DNA from 4 places in the Paenibacillus tianjinensis genome. Region 4 is predicted to be linked to each of the others. Evidence: riboswitches for the same ligand, from Rfam matches in the RefSeq annotation. Region 4 holds a riboswitch; each other region holds the start of a gene.
The links. Region 4 has a riboswitch for cyclic di-GMP ahead of JRJ22_RS02525 (transglutaminase-like domain-containing protein). Riboswitches for the same ligand answer to the same signal wherever they lie in the genome.
Positions count from the first base shown of each region.

Region 1: it holds a riboswitch for cyclic di-GMP, as region 4 does, so the genes downstream of both, JRJ22_RS25805 (DUF6612 family protein) here and JRJ22_RS02525 (transglutaminase-like domain-containing protein) in region 4, are expected to answer to the same signal.
Region 2: it holds a riboswitch for cyclic di-GMP, as region 4 does, so the genes downstream of both, JRJ22_RS18325 (thiamine pyrophosphate-binding protein) here and JRJ22_RS02525 (transglutaminase-like domain-containing protein) in region 4, are expected to answer to the same signal.
Region 3: it holds a riboswitch for cyclic di-GMP, as region 4 does, so the genes downstream of both, JRJ22_RS04075 (PA14 domain-containing protein) here and JRJ22_RS02525 (transglutaminase-like domain-containing protein) in region 4, are expected to answer to the same signal.

Region 1 is NZ_CP070969.1:5,550,248-5,555,455, reverse strand. It holds gene JRJ22_RS25810 (beta-galactosidase, LacZ type) at 1-1,355, shown strand, start outside; cyclic di-GMP riboswitch class I at 1,510-1,600, shown strand; gene JRJ22_RS25805 (DUF6612 family protein) at 1,642-2,541, shown strand; gene JRJ22_RS25800 (ABC transporter substrate-binding protein) at 2,731-4,143, shown strand; gene JRJ22_RS25795 (carbohydrate ABC transporter permease) at 4,207-5,175, shown strand; gene JRJ22_RS25790 (carbohydrate ABC transporter permease) at 5,179-5,208, shown strand, end outside.
Region 2 is NZ_CP070969.1:4,012,173-4,017,380, forward strand. It holds gene JRJ22_RS18320 (methyl-accepting chemotaxis protein) at 1-1,050, shown strand, start outside; cyclic di-GMP riboswitch class I at 1,496-1,589, shown strand; gene JRJ22_RS18325 (thiamine pyrophosphate-binding protein) at 1,700-3,343, shown strand; gene JRJ22_RS18330 (carboxymuconolactone decarboxylase family protein) at 3,416-3,784, shown strand; gene JRJ22_RS18335 (hypothetical protein) at 4,000-4,344, shown strand; gene JRJ22_RS18340 (3-oxoacyl-[acyl-carrier-protein] synthase III C-terminal domain-containing protein) at 4,380-5,208, shown strand, end outside.
Region 3 is NZ_CP070969.1:945,449-950,656, forward strand. It holds gene JRJ22_RS04070 (sugar phosphate nucleotidyltransferase) at 306-1,679, shown strand; cyclic di-GMP riboswitch class I at 1,818-1,897, shown strand; gene JRJ22_RS04075 (PA14 domain-containing protein) at 1,910-4,249, shown strand; gene JRJ22_RS04080 (glycosyl hydrolase) at 4,461-5,208, shown strand, end outside.
Region 4 is NZ_CP070969.1:571,725-576,932, reverse strand. It holds rRNA gene JRJ22_RS02535 (23S ribosomal RNA) at 1-108, opposite strand, end outside; rRNA gene JRJ22_RS02530 (16S ribosomal RNA) at 332-1,879, opposite strand; gene JRJ22_RS02525 (transglutaminase-like domain-containing protein) at 2,251-3,060, opposite strand; cyclic di-GMP riboswitch class I at 3,075-3,155, opposite strand; cyclic di-GMP riboswitch class I at 3,230-3,310, opposite strand; gene JRJ22_RS02520 (class D sortase) at 3,432-4,082, opposite strand; gene JRJ22_RS02515 (GtrA family protein) at 4,135-4,536, opposite strand; gene JRJ22_RS02510 (glycosyltransferase family 2 protein) at 4,526-5,208, opposite strand, start outside.

The DNA.
Region 1 (5,208 bases), 1.3 Mb from region 4:
TTCTGAAGAAGGACCGCTATGGTAACGAGTTCTTCGCTTACGGCGGCGATTTTGGCGATCGTCCGACAGATTACAGCTTCTGCGGCAACGGCATTGTTTATGCCGACCGCCAGTGGACACCGAAGATGCAGGAGGTCAAATTCCTGTATCAGAATTACAAGCTTGCGCCAGACCGGACAGGTATCCGGGTAATAAATGAAAGCTTGTTCGCAGGAACGGATCATCTGGCACTGGAGTACAGCCTGTACTGTGACGGTGAACTGCTTGGCAAGTGGACTACAGAGGTCAATGCTGCGCCGCAAAGTGAAGTGCTGGTTCCGATTGAGCTGCCACATACGGAAGGAACTCCGGGCGAATACAGCATTCAGGCTTCTCTGGTACTGAAGGAAGAAGAGCTTTGGGCTGAAGCGGGATATGAAATTGCCTTTGGCGAATCTGTCTTTGTTGTTGAGGAGACTGTAACAGAGCAACCAGCCGGTGAACTTAAGGTTGTGGTAGGTGATGTGCAGATCGGTGTCCTCGGTGAAGGCTTCACCGTTCTGTTCTCCAAACAGGTCGGATCGCTAGTGTCGCTGAACTACCATGGACACGAAATGATTGAGGCACCTCCGGCTCCGCTGTTCTGGCGTGCGACTACCGATAATGACAAGGGAACCCAGCTCGGGTACCATGCCGGAAGCTGGTATGCGGCAAGCCTGGCCCGCAAATGCGTTGAGGTCAGCCTTGAGCAGCAGGAAGGTGCAGTAACGGTAAGCTTCGATTACCGGTTCAGCATTCATGAAGAGCTGGCGTTCAAGACAGCTTATACCGTCTACGGTGACGGAACGGTCCGGGTAAGAACGCGTTACACCGGTGCTGCCGGTCTTCCGGATCTGCCCATCGTGGCTTTATCCTTCAAAATGTCAGCGGATTACAATCAGTCGGAATGGTATGCGATGGGGCCTGAGGAGAACTACATTGACCGTGCGTTCGGCGCCAGACTTGGTGTGTTCAGCCGGAAGGTGCAGGAGCTGCCGTCCAGGTATCTCGTGCCGCAGGAATCGGGTAACCGTACCGGTGTACGCCGTGTGAAGATTACCGATGAAGCGGGGATAGGCCTGCAAATCTCGGCTCCGGCAGCTGCACCGGTGGAATGTAACCTGTCCCCGTACACCGCGTTTGAGCTGGAGCATGCCTCACATCCGTTTGAGCTCCCGCCGGTTCATTACACAGTAGTGACGGTAGCCGGAAGACAAATGGGTGTAGGCGGAGACGACAGCTGGGGCGCACCGGTGCATAAGGAATACACCATTCCGGCCGAGCAAACCCTTGAATATGAGTTCTTCCTTTCCAGTGTGGGAATGGGAGAAGAATAGCGCAGCATAGCATTAAGTGTATTTTAAAACCACAAACCGGTCTTGGTCCTGAGTTGCAGGGAACTAAGACCGGTTTTGTTTTACAGGTAATTATAACCATGGTAAATTGATGAAGGGACAAACATCCTGCAATTAAAATCCAATAATCAAATGTCCGCGTTAAAGGTAAAATCCCCGAAAGAGGATGACACAAAGCCATGGGTCTAAAGCCGAAGATAGAAGGTCATGATCGCCAGGCTGCATAGGGATATCTATGATTAACGCAAGGACCCGAAAGGGGAACTACATGAAGAAGGTTTCAAAAACGGTAGGTACAATTATGGCTGCGGGTGCATTGCTGCTGTCAGGAACGGTGGGCTGGATGCCTGGTCCTGAAGTAGCCTCAGCAGCAGCGACAGCTGCCAAACCGCCTACCGTGGATCAAGTCATCGGCAAAGTAACGGCAGCTGCCAAAACGCTGAAGAATTTCCACCTGGATGTAATCAAGAAACAGGAGATTCAGACCGGCGGAGTGAAGGTCAGCAACACCAACACACTGAAGCTGGATATCAACCGTCTGCCGAATTTTGCAGCAGCAGGCAGCGTGGATATCAGTTTACTGGAAACATCCTACGATTTATATGCCAATGATAAGGAATTCTACTATCTTGTAGACGGAAGCGAACTTATTGCTGATTCTGAGGATACAGCCGCAGATACCGGAGAAGACGGAGAGGTTAGCAGCTCTGATGCAGTAACAGACGGCGACGGAGAGCCCATCGATCCTGATGCACAGTATTGGCTCGGACTGGAGAAGCAGGAATGGGAGTCTTTTTATTCCAAAGCCCAGTATGATCCTGCATCGATGCTGAATTCGGTCAAAAATGTTAAAAAGTCGATGAAAGTCACTACTGTCGGCACCCAGACCGTTCTGCAGGTTACGGTAACCGATCCGGCAGCGGCTAAGGGACTCATTGCCCTCTATGACCAGGAAAATCTCTGGGACGGCGAGACGCTGGAGCCGAAAAGCGCGACCTGGAAATTGTTCCTCAATACCAAGACCTGGCAGACAGAAAAGCTGACCGTTGATCTGAGTTATGCGCTGGCTTCGGACGGAACGAAAGATACATATACTACAAAAATTGAAGCTAAATATTCTAAGAACAACAAGGTTACAACGATTACAAAACCTGCTGAACTAGAATAATAGAACATTAGAGAGCATGGAGACACCCAGGTATGGCCCGGGTGTCTTTTTTTGTCTAATAGGGAGTGAAATCCAAAAATAGTGGAATTTCTCCCAATGGCAGGTGACTTATGTCCGGGGTCCCTAGGTTCTATAATATGAATGCGGTTACATAAAACCGAGTGATTAAGAAAAAAGGGGAGGCAAAGTATGAAAAGTATGAAACGTGTTTTAGTAGGAATCTCCACATTGCTCGTGATGTCATCTGCTCTCGCAGCGTGCGGCGGTAACTCAAATTCAAACTCGAACTCAAACGCATCAAGCCCAACTACAGCCCCGGCTGCAAACGCTACCGAAGCTCCGGCAAAGAGCAATGGCGAGAAAGTCACCATCAATCTCTGGAGCTTCACGGATGAGATTCCGAACATGACCAAAAAGTATCTGGAAATCCATCCTGAAGCGAATGTGGAGTTCAAAACCACGGTAATCGCTACTACCGATGGCGCTTACCAGCCGGCTCTTGACCAGGCGCTGGCCGCTGGCGGTAAAGATGCCCCGGACATTTATGCAGCTGAATCAGCATTCGTGCTCAAGTATACGCAAGGCGACGCTTCCAGCTATGCCGCTAATTATGCTGACCTGGGTCTGGATGACCAGTTAGTTAAGGATGCGGGCATTGCTCAATACTCCGTGGACATCGGCTCCAAAGACGGACAGCTGAAGGGTCTTGGCTATCAGGCAACTGGTGGTGCCTTTATCTATCGCCGCTCGCTTGCCAAGGATGTGTTTGGAACAGACGATCCTGCTACAATCAAAACCGAAATTGGCCCGGGTTGGGATAAGTTCTTCGAAGCAGCTGCCAAGGTAAAAGCTAAGGGTTATGGCATGGTATCCGGTGACGGAGACATTTGGCACCCGATCGAGAACAGTTCAGACACAGGCTGGATTGTTGACGGCAAGCTTCACATTGATCCTAAGCGTGAAGCGTTCCTGGATCTCTCTAAAAAGCTGAAAGACAATGGCTATTACAACGATACAACTGACTGGACAGAAGCTTGGTTCGCAGATATGTCCGGTTCAGGCGCTCAACCGGTATTCGGCTTCTTCGGTCCTGCTTGGCTCATCAACTATACGATGAAAGATCAAGTGAAAGATACAAGCGGCGACTGGGCTGTAACTGAGCCGCCAACAGGATTCTTCTGGGGAGGTACTTGGTTGCTTGCCAACCAACAAGTTACCAAGGATGATGCTAAGAAACAAGCCGTTGCTGACTTTATCAAATGGGTAACACTCGATACTTCCGAAACAGGCCTCCAATATTACTGGGCTAACGGCACTATGAAGGAAGGCGAGCAAGGTACTAAGGATAGCGTAGCTTCCTCCGTAGTTATGGGCAAATCCAATGGTGAAGTTCCATTGCTCGGCGGGCAGAATATGTTCGATGTATTTGTTCCAGCTAATGCTAACGCTTCCGGTAAGAACTTGACTCAGTACGATGAAACGATCAATAAGCTCTGGCGTGATCAGGTACGTGAGTACACAGCGGGCAACAAGTCCCGTGATAAAGCGCTTGAAACCTTCAAACAGCAAGTTAAAGACCAGCTTAACATTGAAAGCGAATAAGCGGTAGCAGAAGGGGCGGGCGAGTTTTTCCGCCCCTAATATCAATTAATATGAGGTGAGAGCATGCGCCGCAAAGGTGTTAACTATTCGAAATTCGGCTATATTTTTACCTTTCCATTTGTCCTGGCATTTCTGATTTTCTCGCTGTATCCCATTTTATATACGGCATTCATCGGATTCACCAATATGCAGGGACTCATACCGAAACCAATCCACGTTCTGGATAATCCTTTTCAAAACTTCAAAGATCTCCTGTTTGACAACCCTTCATTCAGGAAGTCTCTAATCAATACGGGAGTACTCTGGATTCTCAACTTTGTTCCCCAGATTATCCTCGCACTCCTGCTCACTGCATGGTTCACGAATGTGCGTCTGAACATAAAGGGTAAAGGCCTGTTCAAGGTTTTGCTCTATATGCCTAATATTATCACTGCGAGTACAATCGCCGTACTATTCAGCACTTTGTTTGCCTATCCGGTAGGCCCTGTGAATAGCTTTTTTGATATGATGGGATGGTCCCACGCACCGATTAACTTCCTTCAGGATAAGTCAACGGCACGTGGCATTGTGGCGTTCATCCAATTCTGGATGTGGTACGGTAACACGATGATCATTCTTATTGCTGGCGTTATGGGTATCAATCCTGCGCTCTTTGAATCTGCGGCGATTGATGGTGCTAACGGGTTCCAGACCTTCTTCCGCATTACGCTGCCGAGCCTGCGTACCATTTTATTGTTCACATTGATTACATCCATGGTCGGTGGTTTGACTATGTTCGATATTCCGCAGCTGTTCCTTGCAGGCGGACCGGATGACTCTACCCTCACCACTTCTATGTTTATCTACGGGCAAGCGTTCAAGGGCAGCTATCTGTACAACCGCGCTGCAGCAGCGAGCATGATCATGTTCGTGATTTCCGGGGTTCTGTCAGGATTCCTCTTCTACCTGATGCGTGACCGTGATGAAGCTAAATTGAAAAAAGCACAAAAAACTTATAGAAAAGCTGTCAAAGCGGCCGTGAGGGAGGTGTAGACCATGGAAAAAATTAAGAAAAGCAGTGCTGTT
Region 2 (5,208 bases), 2.8 Mb from region 4:
GACGATATTTCCAATGTAACTCACACGATTGCAAAAGGTGACTTCACCCTGAGGGCAGACGAAAACGGATCTATGGGCGAGGTCAGCCGTTCCTTCAACACTATGATTGACAAGCTGAAGAAAATTCTTACAGAGGCTTCACAGATCACCCGCCATGTAATGGATGCCAGCAGAGGCATTGAGGACAAAAACCACAATCTAAAAATAGTAATGGCACAGGTTGCTTCTTCCTCCAATGAACTTGCCCAGGGGGCAAATGAAATTTCCGTGGACATTGCAGATATGACGGATTCGATCAAAGATATTGAAACGAAAGTATCCAACTACACAAGCTCTACCAAAGAAATGAATAAACGATCTATACATACGCTTGAACTGGTCGAAAAAGGCAGGCTGTCCGTTGATACCCAGGCAGAAGGCATGCGCAAAAATATTGAAGCCACGAACAAGGTGGCTAGCACCATCGAGACGCTCTCACAAAATGCCCGCGGCATTTCGATGATTGCTAAGAGCATTACTGAAATCGCCGAGCAGACCAATCTGCTGTCACTGAACGCCTCGATTGAGGCTGCACGTGCGGGTGAGCATGGACGCGGTTTCGCCGTTGTCGCTCAGGAAGTACGAAAGCTCGCTGAAGAGTCCACTTCCTCCACCAAAGAAGTCTTCAGTCTGGTCCGCAGCATTGAAGCCGATATCAAGCAGGCTGTGGAGAATATCGCAATCAATGAAGAAGTGGTTCAAGTACAGAATGAGATGATCGTCGAAACGGCACATATTTTCTCGCAAATCGTTCAAAGCGTCCAATACATAACGGAACAAATCTCTGCCTTCTCTGCGGAGAGTGACCTCATGCTGGAAAGTGCGCTCAAGATCTCCAGTGCCATTGAAAATATATCCGCGATCACCCAGCAGACTGCAGCCGGCACTGAAGAAGTATCCGCAGCCATGAATGAGCAGATTAACGCCTTGCAGTCCGTAGCCGATGAGACCGATAAAATGACCCAAGCGGTCTTCCAGCTGCAAAAAACCATTCATATTTTCAAATTTTAATTTACTTAATTCCATTGCTGCCGCTTACCTTAAGCGGCAGTTTTTTTGTGTCTTTACCCTCCGCATAATTTGATTTACTCATAGAAGTAACTGACTATAATGCTTTGCACTTCTCCTCTGCCGCTCCCTTACTTCTTAATAATAACCAGTACGTCTCCGTTTAGGTCTTTTCCCCCAATTAATCTAATTCACATCATGAATTTACAATCACTCTATATAAATAGTACATATAGCCCATTTCTTTTTTGGTGTTGGAAGCTTATCCCTATCTTCACTAACCGTTCAAGTAGTGGTTAGCATTTGCATTATAAGACATTTTTTTCATTCCATATATCCCGATTAAAGTTCTGCAATTCGTCAATTTCTGATTTTTTCCGCAGAAAATATATTGACAAAGATAGAGTTAAAAATATATTGTAAAGTAAAATTATCCAATGAAAATTTAAACAATTATTGGCAAAATTCTCCGAAAGGGAATGACGCAAAGCCATGGATCTACAGTCTCATTTTATCGGGACCAGGACAGCCAGGTTGCCTAAGAGCCGGAACGTTTGAGACCTCTCACGTTCTAAATGACTATTTAAGCAACCGCCTGTACTCCCTGAGTACAGGTTTTCTATTTTCGTAAGATAAATACACAATGGATAGGGTGGAGCTTTTGAAAACAGTCGCAGATTATATGGCTGAGGCACTACGAAACCTCGGTGTAACACATTCCTTTGGTATCATTGGCAAATCTATTTGTCCTGTTGTTCTCAAAATGGTTGATTACGGCATTGAGTTTATTCCAGGAAGACATGAATCAAGCTCCGGATTCGAAGCCGCCGGCTATGCTCTTAAAACCGGTAATCTCGGGGTAGCCTTCGGCACCTCAGGACCCGGCGGAACGAATTTACTCACTGCTGCAGCCCATGCCAAGGCGAATAACCTTCCTGTCCTGTTTATTACCGGACATCAGTCCATAAAGGAGCTGGGGATTCCCCAGTGTCAGGATTCCTCATCCTATCTGGCGGATCTGGCAGAGATGTTCAGACCCGCTACGCTATTCAGCAAGCTGGTAGAGCGCGGCGATCATTTCAGTACCCTCTTTAATCATGCTGTCTCTATTGCTTTAGGCGGTCAGCGTGGACCGGTCCACTTATGCCTCCCCTTTGATGTCCAGACCGAAAGGCTCGAAGAATGCCGAATTGTGATTCCTGAGCGCGAGCCCGTCATCAGCATCGCTAATTTCGAGCGGGTAGTCTCCGCCATTAATAAGGCCTCTAATCCTCTTATTGTCGCTGGTAAGGGCGTCAATCGATCCGGTGCCCACCAGGAGCTTGCGCAGCTGGCGGAAACGTTCAATATTCCTGTGGTTACTTCTCCCGGGGGCAAAGGCGCCATTGCCTGGGATCACCCGCTGTATCATGGCCCGGTCGGTGTGGGAGGATGCAGTCATGGTGATGATTTGCTGAATAGCAGCGACCTGTATATTGTGCTTGGTTCACGCCTCAGTGATATGACCATCTGTAATCTTAAGGCGGAGAATCATCCGGCTACCCTGATCCAATTCGATGTCGATCCTACTTATGTCGGTAAAATTCTGAACTCACAGACTATCCCGGTTAGCGGTGATGTTCGTGACAATCTGGCTTACTACCTGCAGAATATCGATAGAGATACTATTAAAAAACATGAAACAAAAGCCGATGTTCATTATGCAGAAAAATTACCAGTACTGCCTAAACTTTCACTTGCTTCGGTAATGAGTACATTTAGTGACCTGATCCCATATAACAGTTCAGTTTTTGTGGATGATGGCAGCCATGGCTTCAATGCCGTGAAATGGTACAACGTGAAGAAACCCGGCAGCTTTATTTTCGATGCTTATTTTGCCTGCATGGGCAATGCCATCGGTATGGCTATAGGCGCTAAAGTTGCTGCGCCGGAAGAAACGGTATTCTGCATTACCGGAGACGGCTGCTTTATGATGCTTGGCGCGGAAATAAACACCGCAGTGTGCAAAAACATTCCGGTTATTTTTATCGTGGTCAACAACATGCAGCTGGATATGGCTCTAAAGGGTATGGAAAAAACAACTGGCAGAATCGATGGCACGATCTTCGAAGTTCCGATGGACGCAGTGAAATTCGCCGAATCACTCGGAGCGACCGGCTACAGATGCGAGACAGCTGACCAATTCTCTGCGGCCGTAAATGCTGCTGTAGCGTCAAACCGGGTAGCTGTTATTGAGCTGCTGACCGACCGTGATGAAATGCCTCCAACGGCCCACCGCACCTTAAATCTCAACTAACCGGATTCACCGGCACAACTCAAACCTGTCATGTTCTTTCGAAATGCTATCAAATTTCAGGAGGTATCTTCAGTGGAAAATACGGTTAACAGCGGTCTAAAGCACTTCTCCAATCTGTCCGGTGACTATGGCGCCAAAGCTCTGGCTCCAATTAAAGAGCATTTTCCGGAATTGGCTGAGTACATCATGGGTAATGCTTACGGTGACATTTTTCAGCGCACTACGATCGGTTCTGACTGGAAGGAAATTGCCGTCATTTCCTCTCTGATCACCATGGGACAGTTTGAGCAATTAGGGGTTCATTATGTGATGGCGCTGCGAGTCGGTATGACCGTGGATCAGATCAAAGGGATCTTGCTTCATCTAGTACCGTGCGTCGGTGCTCCGAGAATCATTTCCGCCTTTAATGTCCTGCTTGCCACACTCGAAGAAATCCAATAAATTGATTAGCGGCATTTTAATGCATGATTCGACTTTTTTCTTGCACAAATGAGAATATTATGGTTATATTAAGGCAAATTATCCCATTACCTAAAGTTTCTTGTCGAAAACCGACTTAAAACTTCTAGTTTTTGGATATATAATAGCCGACCAATGCTGGCCGGCTGCATATTTTGCAGAAGACACACACATTCAATTTTGGGAGAGATGAGCACATGGGTAAATTTATTTTGAAAACCGATTCTGTTAACAAGGTCATTAATGTCGAATTAGAAGGTACCTTCTCCAATGAGGACGGCCTTAAATCGATTCAAGCCTATCAGCAGACGGTCAATCCGATCACACCATCTGAATATTCTCTGCAGATCGACTGCAGAAAGCTAAATGTTACTGCTCCAGATGTTGTGCCGCTGCTGGAAGGCTGCTTCATCATGTTCAAAGCAGACGGTTTCGAAAAAGTAAGCCTGACCCTTGAAAACAATCCGATCCTCAAAATGCAGCTCGCCCGTCTTGGCCGCAAAGCAGGACTAGAAAACCTGGAAATCACTTCGATCGTTTAAGAGCATTACTCCACTAACTTTACAGGAGGGCTACCATGGCCGGAATACGTATTAAGGATATTGATATCTATCATCCAAGTAAAAAGATTGATAATGACTTTTTCATACAGCATTTTGATGAAAAGGGTATAGATATCCGCGGACTCCTGACAGCTCTGGGCCGTGAGAGCCGCTACAGTATTGACAACGAGGAAGAGAATTCCCTGACTATGGCCTTTGAGGCAGCAAGCAATGTACTGGACAAGACAGGCCTTACCGGTGCTGACATTGACCTTATCGCTTATGCCAGTCAGACTCCTGAATACATCTTTCCTACGAACTCGCTGATGATTCACCGGCTGATCGGCGGTGCCTCCCATACCATTTGCATCGACAGCAATGCGAACTGCGCCGGTATGACCGCTTCTGTAGAACAGGTAAGCCGCCAGATGATGGCTAACCCGAGAATCCGCCGGGCACTGGTTATCGGATCGGACCACGTGGCGCCGCATGCCGACAGGAATGATCCGGTCTACTATGCCAACTTCGGAGACGCTGCCGCGGCAGTGATCCTCGAGCGTGATGAGAATTCCGTTGGCTTCATCGATTCCATTTACCAGACAGACACCTGCGTCTATGGCAATTCGATGTTCCCTGCAGAAGGGATGGCGAACCTTGGCCGCCGCGGGGTAGGCAAAGGTGAGTTCAACGTAAAGTTTATTCCTTTTGACGATTCCATTTGTGTGGATGCAGCCTCAGAGTCTATCAATACGCTTCTGAGTGATAACGGGATTGCTCCTGAAACCATTAAAGCGGCATGCTTCTCCCAGTTATCCCTGCCAAACATTCGTGCCGTATCTGACAAAACCGGTATCGGCAGCGACG
Region 3 (5,208 bases), 370 kb from region 4:
GTTCTTAACCGTAAGCTGTTATGGAATGGAACGGAGAGGGATTTTGGAACTGTAGGAGCGTATGCGTCCGCCTTTGTCTCCGGATTTCAACCGCGAAGAGCGTTCAATCAGGAAATCTGGAGACAACAGCGGCCGAAAGTCCAAACATTCCTTGCAGTGACTCTCATAACAGTGTGGTCTTTAAGAATTTTTGCGAAGCCAGCAGTGCTGCTCAAAGCAGTCCATCTTTTGCATCTGCACCGAGCGGCAGCTTACAATAACAATCCGATATTTTCGCGACAACACATAAATAGGAGGGTTCACTTATGAAACTGGTACTTCTATCAGGCGGTTCTGGTAAACGGCTATGGCCTTTGTCCAATGATTCACGTTCGAAGCAATTTCTGAAGGTACTGGAAAGCCCGACGGGTGAACCGGAATCTATGGTACAGCGTGTCTGGAGACAGCTTGAGGAAGCGGGCATGACAGGTTCGTCTTATCTGGCAACGGGCCGCAGCCAGGTGGAATCGATTCAGAGCCAGCTTGGCAGCGAGGTTCCGATCATCGTTGAGCCTGAGCGCCGTGATACCTTCCCGGCCATAGCACTGACAGCAGCTTACCTGTATTCGATGGCCGGTGTTTCTCCGGACGAAACCGTCGCTATCCTGCCTGTTGATCCCTATGTAGAAGCTTCATTTTTCGATACCGTAGTCCAGCTTGAGCAGACCATGGAGGAAAGCGGCGCAAATCTGGCGCTGATGGGCGTAGTTCCTGAACATGCGTCAGAGAAATACGGATATATCATCCCTACCAGTGCTGAGGCGGGAACAAGCGGATATCTGCAAGTGAGCCATTTCCAGGAAAAACCTGACCGTGTACAAGCCGAAGGTCTGATCAGCAAAGGAGCCCTTTGGAATTGCGGGGTATTCGCTTTCCGCTTGGGTTATCTGCTTGATATTCTGCAACGCAAAGGGCTGCCGCTTAACTACGAGGAACTTCAGAAGCAGTATAAACTGCTTGCCTCCATCAGCTTTGACTATGAAGTGGTGGAAAAAGAGGAGAATATCGTGGTTCAGCCTTATGCAGGCTTCTGGAAGGACCTGGGTACCTGGAACACGCTGACCGAAGAAATGAGCAGCAATCTGGTAGGAAAAGGTGTTGTCACGGCCGATTCTGAGGGGACCTGCCTGATCAATGAGCTGGATATTCCGATCACAGTCATCGGGGCGAAGGACTTAATTATCGCCGCCAGCCCGGATGGCATCTTGGTTACGCATAAAGCGGAAAGCCCGCGGATCAAAGAAGTATTGAAGTCTTACGAGCAAAGACCGATGTTCGAGGAACGCCGCTGGGGCCATTACAAGGTCATTGATTATGTGAAGTACGATGAGGGCAATGAAGTCCTGACTAAGCGGATTTTTATTGAAGAGGGCAAGAACATCAGCTACCAGCTGCACCGCAAACGCAGTGAAATCTGGACCTTTGTAAGCGGGGAAGCCAGTATTGTGATTAACGAGAAAATGCATAATGTGAAGGCTGGCGATGTGGTTCGCATCCCAGAAGGCACCAAACATGCGATCCTTGCGCTGACGGATGTGGAGTTTATCGAAGTGCAGACCGGATCCGAGCTGGTGGAAGAGGATAATATCCGAATCACCTTGGACTGGAAGGATATAGCATTGCACCAGTTCATTTCGTAGGCCTAAATAATCTATTTAACCAATTGTTACAAATCCAAAACAGGTATTTAGAACCATTTATTAAGAAATCTTCATTTTTGCTATAAACCTACAACTTAATAGAGTCGATACTTACGGTAAGAAGGAGAAATCCTTCCAAAACGACAAAGGCAAACCTACTCGAAAGATAGGGACGCAAAGCTATAGGGCCTCTTAAAAGTGGCAGCCTGGCTACCGAAAGGAAGATCATTTTGAAAACTTACCGTAAGTTTCGTTTGTTGTCCGCCGTGTTGTCTCTGGCTGTGTTTTTGTCCGCCGTACCGCTTGGACTAGGATTTGCACCTTCCTCGGTTAAAGCAGCTTCAAGTACAGCTGTGCCAGTTAATCCGGACGCTTCAGCTGAAGCCGTCAAGCTCCTCGATAGTCTGTATTCTATTTCCGGAAAAGGAATTATTTCAGGCCAGCATGATTATCTGGAGAGCCCGGATGAATTTAGCAACAAGCTGAAAGGAACAAGCGGACAATATGCCGCACTTCACGGATATGAGCTGGGAGTTATCAGCGGACAATCCGAAAGCACCGCCGCAATGCAACGGAAGAATGTAGTCAATAGTGCGATCAACTGGTCTAAATCCGGCGGTATCGTAGCCATGACTTTTCATGAGAATCTGCCGGGCACTACGTATGATTGGGCTAATGTGCAGAAATCATTGACACAAGCAGAGTTTAACAAATATATAACACCAGGTACGGCACAGTACAACGCACTGATTGCCGATCTCGATAAAGTTGCAGTTTCACTCAAAAGCCTGCGGGATGCAGGAGTCCCCGTACTTTGGAGACCTTACCATGAGATGAACGGAGACTGGTTCTGGTGGGGAAAGAAGACCAACTTCGCCGGACTGTGGAATATTATGTATGACCGGTTTGTTAACTATCATAAACTTAACAATCTGCTGTGGGTATGGAATCCGAATGCTCCGAATGCCTGGTCTGATCCCTATGAGCTGACCTATCCTGGTGCGAATAAGGTCGATGTACTTGCAGCTGACATATACAATAATGATTATATGAATAAATATTATGACAGCCTGGTCAGTCTGGCTGCCGGTAAACCGGTTGGCATCGGTGAGAATGGCGAGATGCCGAGTATAGCTAAGCTGCAGCTATCCCAGAAGAATTACGTTTATATGATGAACTGGGGAAAAATGCTCTATGATAACAACAGCACGACTACAATCACAAGCTTTATGAATGACAGCTACACCCTGACCCGGGATGAATATAAGGCATGGACAGTCCCTGGTGCAACGGCAACGCCGACAGCAACGCCAACAGCGACACCAACGGTAGCGCCAACAGCGACACCAACAGTAGCGCCAACAGCGACACCAACGGCAACGCCTACAGCGACACCAACTCCAACGGTAGCACCTACAGCTACACCAACGCCGACCTCCTTACCTGAAAATACATTGCAGGCACCGGTACCGCTGGTAAACGGGCTTACAGGTGAATATTTCAAGAATATGACGCTGTCCGGCACGCCTGTGCTGGTACGCAATGATAGTTTACTTAATTTCAACTGGCGTCAGGCATCACCGGATGCTTCATTGCCTGTAGATATTTTTTCCGTACGCTGGACCGGTCTGATTAAGCCTTCTTATAGTGAAACCTATCAATTCTATACAACATCGGATGATGGTATTCGTGTCTATGTGAATGGAACGGCCGTTATCGACAGCTGGATGAAACAGAGCGGTACCGAGCGTACCGGAAGCATTGCCCTGAAAGCAGGACAGTATTATGACATTAAAGTAGAATATTATGAAAATGCCGGTGACGCCAATATCCGGATGATGTGGCAGAGTCCAAGCCAGGCCAAAGTAACCGTTCCTTCAAGCGCATTGTTCTTAAAAAGCTCCATATCATCTATAAATACTGTTGAATCGTCATTAATGACGAATTCGCTGGCCATGGTACAGACAGTAACAGTGTCGCCAGCGCCGACAGCAACGCCAGCGCCGACAGCAGCACCAACGCCGACAGCAACGCAAGCGCCGACAGCAGCTCCAACGCCGACAGCGGCACCAACGCCAACAGCGGCACCAACGCCAACAGCAACGCCAACGCCAGCGCCGACAGCAGCACCTGCGGTCAACGGGCTGCAAGGGGAGTATTTCAACAATATGCAGCTGGCGGGAACTCCCGCAGTTGTACGCACCGATGCGGTTCTTGACCTCAACTGGCGTTTGGGCTCGCCGGATGCGGCAATCGGAGTGGATTTCTTCTCCGTACGCTGGAGCGGTAAAATTAAGCCGCTGTATAGTGAGACGTACCAAATCTATACCTCTTCAGACGACGGTGTCCGTGTCTGGGTCAATGGCAGTCTCATCATCGACAGCTGGGTGAAGCAGAGTGGAACCGAACGCATGGGAAGCATAAACCTGCAGGCAGGACAGTTATATGATATTAAAGTGGAATATTATGAGAACCAAGGGGATGCAAGAGCGAAGCTGATGTGGGAAAGCCCGAGCCAGTTAAAGGGGACTGTCCCAACAAGCGCCTTGTTCCTACCTTCTGCTTCCTAAAATAAGCGATCGGCAGTCTGTTATATCACCGCCGTCACTGATGCTGGTTAAGCCGTTACAATACTAAATCCTCAAAAGTCCACCTATTAGGGCCCTGCTTACCAGCAGGGCTACTAAGCTATAGGCCTCAGTTGGCTGCAAAGTGACTGTCCTGCTAAGGGAACCGTCACTTGCTTCATAGAGGTTTAACGGCTGGAGAAAGGAGTTAACATTGAACACTAACCGCAAGTTCCGGCTATTTACGACGATTTTGCCTATTATCTTCATTCTCTCTTTACTGCCCTGGTCGGAGGTACGCAGCCTTCCTGTTACCCGGACTGTGTCTATCCCGGCAGCAGTGAATACTCCGATCAATCCTAACGCTTCCCAGGAGGCGGCCGATTTGCTGACCTATCTATCGAATCTCAGCGGTAACGGCATGATTTCAGGACAGCATGACTATCTGGAAAGTCCTGATGAATTCAACAATAAGCTGAAAAAGGCCACCGGGCAATCTGCTGTTTTGCACGGTTATGAGCTTGGAGCAATCAATAATCAATCGGAATCGGCCATTAAGCGGCAGCGTAAGGCTGTGGTGAACAGTGCAATTAAATGGCATAAGGGCGGAGGCATTGTAGCGATGACCTTTCATCAGAACCTGCCCGGCACTTCTCCGGAATGGGCCAATGTGCATATGAGTCTCAGCCAGGAGATGTTTGATGCCTATGTGACTCCGGGAACAGCACAATATAAGAATCTGATTGCCGATATTGACGAGATTGCCGGGTATCTGGAAGATCTTCAGGATGCCGGAGTACCGGTTCTGTGGCGTCCCTATCATGAAATGAACGGAGACTGGTTCTGGTGGGGGAATAAAGACAACTTCACTAAGCTCTGGGACATCATGTATAACCGTTTAACAAACACGCACAAGCTGAACAATCTGTTATGGGTATGGAACCCTAATGCACCTAATGAAT
Region 4 (5,208 bases):
CCGGATCAAAGCTTGCTTACAGCTCCCCGAGGCAGTTTCGTTGTTCGCCACGTCCTTCGTCGGCTCCTGGCGCCTAGGCATCCTCCGTGTGCTCTTATTAGCTTAACCATGCGTTTTCCGTTAGGAAAATCGCCAGCATTGCTATAATTGAAACTTGTTTACACAAGTTCAGCTTAAAGAATGTTCTAAAACGCAAATTCGTTTCGGTATCCAGTTTTCAAGGATCAAGTAGAGAGCTTAAACTCTCAAAACTGACCAACGAGTGAGTAACTAACCGACCGGTTAGATTTAAGATTTGAATGTTTCCATTGCAGGAAACGATTCTCCATAGAAAGGAGGTGATCCAGCCGCACCTTCCGATACGGCTACCTTGTTACGACTTCACCCCAATCATCTACCCCACCTTCGGCGGCTGGCCCCCTTGCGGGTTACCCCACCGACTTCGGGTGTTGTAAACTCTCGTGGTGTGACGGGCGGTGTGTACAAGACCCGGGAACGTATTCACCGCGGCATGCTGATCCGCGATTACTAGCAATTCCGACTTCATGCAGGCGAGTTGCAGCCTGCAATCCGAACTGAGACCGGCTTTGCTGGGATTGGCTCCACCTCGCGGTTTCGCTTCCCGTTGTACCGGCCATTGTAGTACGTGTGTAGCCCAGGTCATAAGGGGCATGATGATTTGACGTCATCCCCACCTTCCTCCGGTTTGTCACCGGCAGTCACTCTAGAGTGCCCAGCCTTACCTGCTGGCAACTAAAGTCAAGGGTTGCGCTCGTTGCGGGACTTAACCCAACATCTCACGACACGAGCTGACGACAACCATGCACCACCTGTCTCCTCTGTCCCGAAGGCCGCCTCTATCTCTAGAGGATTCAGAGGGATGTCAAGACCTGGTAAGGTTCTTCGCGTTGCTTCGAATTAAACCACATACTCCACTGCTTGTGCGGGTCCCCGTCAATTCCTTTGAGTTTCAGTCTTGCGACCGTACTCCCCAGGCGGAGTGCTTACTGTGTTAACTTCGGCACCAAGGGTATCGAAACCCCTAACACCTAGCACTCATCGTTTACGACGTGGACTACCAGGGTATCTAATCCTGTTTGCTCCCCACGCTTTCGCGCCTCAGCGTCAGTTACAGCCCAGAAAGTCGCCTTCGCCACTGGTGTTCCTCCACATATCTACGCATTTCACCGCTACACGTGGAATTCCACTTTCCTCTTCTGTACTCAAGCCATCCAGTTTCCAGTGCGACCCCAGGTTGAGCCCAAGGTTTAAACACCAGACTTAAATAGCCGCCTGCGCGCGCTTTACGCCCAATAATTCCGGACAACGCTTGCCCCCTACGTATTACCGCGGCTGCTGGCACGTAGTTAGCCGGGGCTTTCTTCTCAGGTACCGTCACTCCGGTAGCAGTTACTCTACCGGACGTTCTTCCCTGGCAACAGAGCTTTACGATCCGAAAACCTTCATCACTCACGCGGCGTTGCTCCGTCAGGCTTTCGCCCATTGCGGAAGATTCCCTACTGCTGCCTCCCGTAGGAGTCTGGGCCGTGTCTCAGTCCCAGTGTGGCCGTTCACCCTCTCAGGTCGGCTACGCATCGTCGCCTTGGTGAGCCGTTACCTCACCAACTAGCTAATGCGCCGCAGGCCCATCCCTCAGTAGCAGATTGCTCCGCCTTTCATCCTTTCTTCAGGAGAAGAAAGGAATTATCCGGTATTAGCTACCGTTTCCGGTAGTTATCCCAGTCTGAGGGGTAGGTTGCCTACGTGTTACTCACCCGTCCGCCGCTAAGCTTATCCCGAAGGATAAGCTCCGCTCGACTTGCATGTATTAGGCACGCCGCCAGCGTTCGTCCTGAGCCAGGATCAAACTCTCCAAATTGGTATTTAGAAAGAGCGATTGCTCATTTTGAAACATCTGACGAGAATTTGCATTCTCTAATTTTGGATCTCACCGAGGTGATCTCCAGATACTCACTCGTTGTTCAGTTTTCAAAGATCAAGCTCGTTGTCAGTGACCATTAGCTCATCACCAGCAACTCTTATAATATATCACGTTTGATTTAGAAACGCAAGTTTTTTTTGAAATTTCTTATTCAGTCATTTCAGCCAAACTTTTGTGCGCTCTAACAACGCTTACCTATAATACCGCAGATACCTATTGAAAAGCAACCCCCTTAACTAAAAAAGATAACCTGCTTAATCTTTAAGCAAGTTATCTTACGTATTGTCTAGGATTTATATAATGAATTATTAATAAAATTTTGCAGCGCTATATTTGCTCGCTACTTTGATCAGTGCTGTTTCTTTACTGTTCTTAGCCAATCCAGCGTCAACTGTTGTATCGATTGTTACCCATTTACCGTTAAGCAGTACTTCATTCCAAGCATGATACGTTGAAACATAACTGGTATTGCCCATTACCAATTTTGTCGGAATCCCTTCACTGCGCAGCATGGTAGCAAATAGCGAAGCATAATCATAGCAAATTCCTTTTTTGGTGAGTAATGTGTTGTCGTTCTTCGGGATATAATCCTGTGTAACAGTTGCAGCCAGCTGGTAATCATACTTCACATTTGCAACGATGTAGTTATAAATGACTTTTACCTTTGCTTCATCTGTAGTCAGTCCTTGTGTAAGCTGTTTAGCTTTCAATACAGATTTATCGGAAGAGCTCCATTTCACGTTCTGTACGGAACTCAAGTATACGGCGTTGGCATTGCTCAGGTTAAGTTCTACATTCTCAGAAGAAACTACTTTATATTTGTTGCCGCTTGTATTCTCAAGAATAGACACTTTATAGGTTCCATTACCTTGTTGCAGCGGGAAAGACTCCGTAGATTGGAAAGCATATAAGTTATAAGTGTAGCTGTTGCCGTCCTTGGTGATCATGACCTTAATGCGTTTGTCTGTAGGTACCTCATAAGAAACTGCGACAACTCCCTGATCCAATTTCGTTGTATTCAACCAGCTCGAATCTGCTGTTGCGGCCGTAGCTGGGCTTGTCTGAACTGATGTGACTACTACAAACAAGGTTAATAACATAAAATAGAACTTTTTCATTGGATAAAACCCCTTTCGGTAGCTGGCTGCCATCCTTTCGGGAAGGCCCTTTAGCTTTGCGTCCCTACCTTTCGATAGGTTTGCCGTTATCGTTGTAGCTTTATCTGTTCTCTCATCTACCAATAAATGCTAGATTCACTTTAAAAAAGCAAACAAAAAAAGCCCTTCATTCGGTAGCTGGCTGCCATCCTTTCGGGAAGGCCCTTTAGCTTTGCGTCCCTACCTTTCGATAGGTTTGCCGTTATCGTGTATAGCTTTTATAGTTATATAGTATCATATTGTCATCTTTATACAAGCCCCAAATTGCTAGATTTCTAACACTTTCCACTAAAATTTATCATATTTCGGGTCAATTCTCCCCAGCCTCAAATTCAGGATAATTTTGCGTGGATTATCAGGCGGTGTGTCGGATTTACCAGCGGATCACAAGTAATCAGAGTTAGGATTTTATTCATGTTATCCCCATTCAGCACCGATACATCCGTCGGCTCTACTACAGAAATATCATAAACCTTGTATTGGTATTCTTCTGCACTCGTTTTGATTGAGATCATATCACCGATCTTCACTTCATTTAACCGGTTGAACAGTCTCCCCGTAGTTCTTGACCGGTGAGCGGCAATGGCTGCATTTCCGACTTCGCCGAGCGGAGCCGTCTCCTTCATATGGGCAGCAGCATGCTTCATATTAGATTTGGTCGCCCCCTCTAAGACAGGCAGCTTCAAGTCAATCCGGTCGATCTGGATAATTCCGATAATCTTACCGCCCACCTTAATCTCCGGAGAGGGCTGTGCTGATGGCTGCACCTGTTCCTCATCCGCTGATTCATCTGCCAAAAGCTGGGTGACCTCGGCGTACGGCTTTTTCAGATCCGGTTCAGCCGTTGGGACAACCTCACTATAGGCCTGCTCAGCCTCTGCCAGCAATTTTTCCTGCTGTCTGTCGTTATACCACTCGTTCGCTTTCGGATACAGCATGACAAGGATTCCGGCCAGTATAATCAAATAGGAAAACTTCCGCATATTCATCACCCCGTTAGTCTGGAACCGGGCAAGCCCTGTTCTAATATTTGTCTTAAAAAACCCACATGCGGCTTCCGAAAAAATTGATAATCACAGTGACGAACGTAACGAGTACCTTGGCAATCAATACCTGAATCCCGAAGCTGTCTGTAAGAAGATGCATCAGCAGTACTGAAATTCCAAGCACCACCAGATTGAGTACGATAAACTTCACCAGCTGCAGCCTGTCAGATCCCTTCTTGCCAGCGTTGCGGTCACGAAAAGTCACTTTTTTATTCCAAACGAAGCTGTTTGCTGTACCTGCACTATAAGAAATAATCTGCGCCGGGGTATTGATCATTCCCAGTGAATGAAGCAGGGTAAATACTGCAAAATCAATCAGTGTATTCAGCAGCCCCACGGCATTGAATTTTAAAAACTGGATAACTCCCGCATTCAGCTTCTTACCTGCCATCGTAATTATCCTCTCGCTTGTCGTCAATCTCTCCGTCATGATAGCCCTTGGTTTCGCGCACGATATAGAGCGGTCTATCCTTGGATTCATCATAAATACGTCCGATATATTCTCCAATTACCCCAAGCAGCATCAGCACGATACCGTTAAATAATAAATTGACACCCACTATAGAAGCCCAGCCGGGAACCGTCCAGGAGGTAAATAATTTCTGGAACAATACAAAAAACAGGTACAGAAAGCTGGAGAAGGACAGGAAAAAGCCTATATATGAGGCTATTTTGAGCGGTTTATGTGAAAAGGAGGTGATGCCGTCCAGCGCAAACCGGATCATTTTCTTCAGCGGGTACTTCGTCTCTCCGGCGAAGCGCTCCTCCCGTACATATTCAACCATCGTCTGCCGGAAGCCCACCCAGCTCACCAGACCTCTGACATAACGGTTCTTCTCCTTCAGCCCCCGCAGCACATCGCATACTTTGCGGTCAATCAGCCGGAAGTCGCCGGTATCCGTAGGAATCTCCACACTCGTCATGCTGCTCAGCAAACGGTAGAAGAGCTTGGCGGTCACTTTTTTGAACAGCGTCTCCCCGTGGCGCTTGAGCCGCTTGGCATAGACCACCTCATAGCCCTCTTTCCACTTGGCAATCATCTGCAAAATGACCTCAGGCGGAT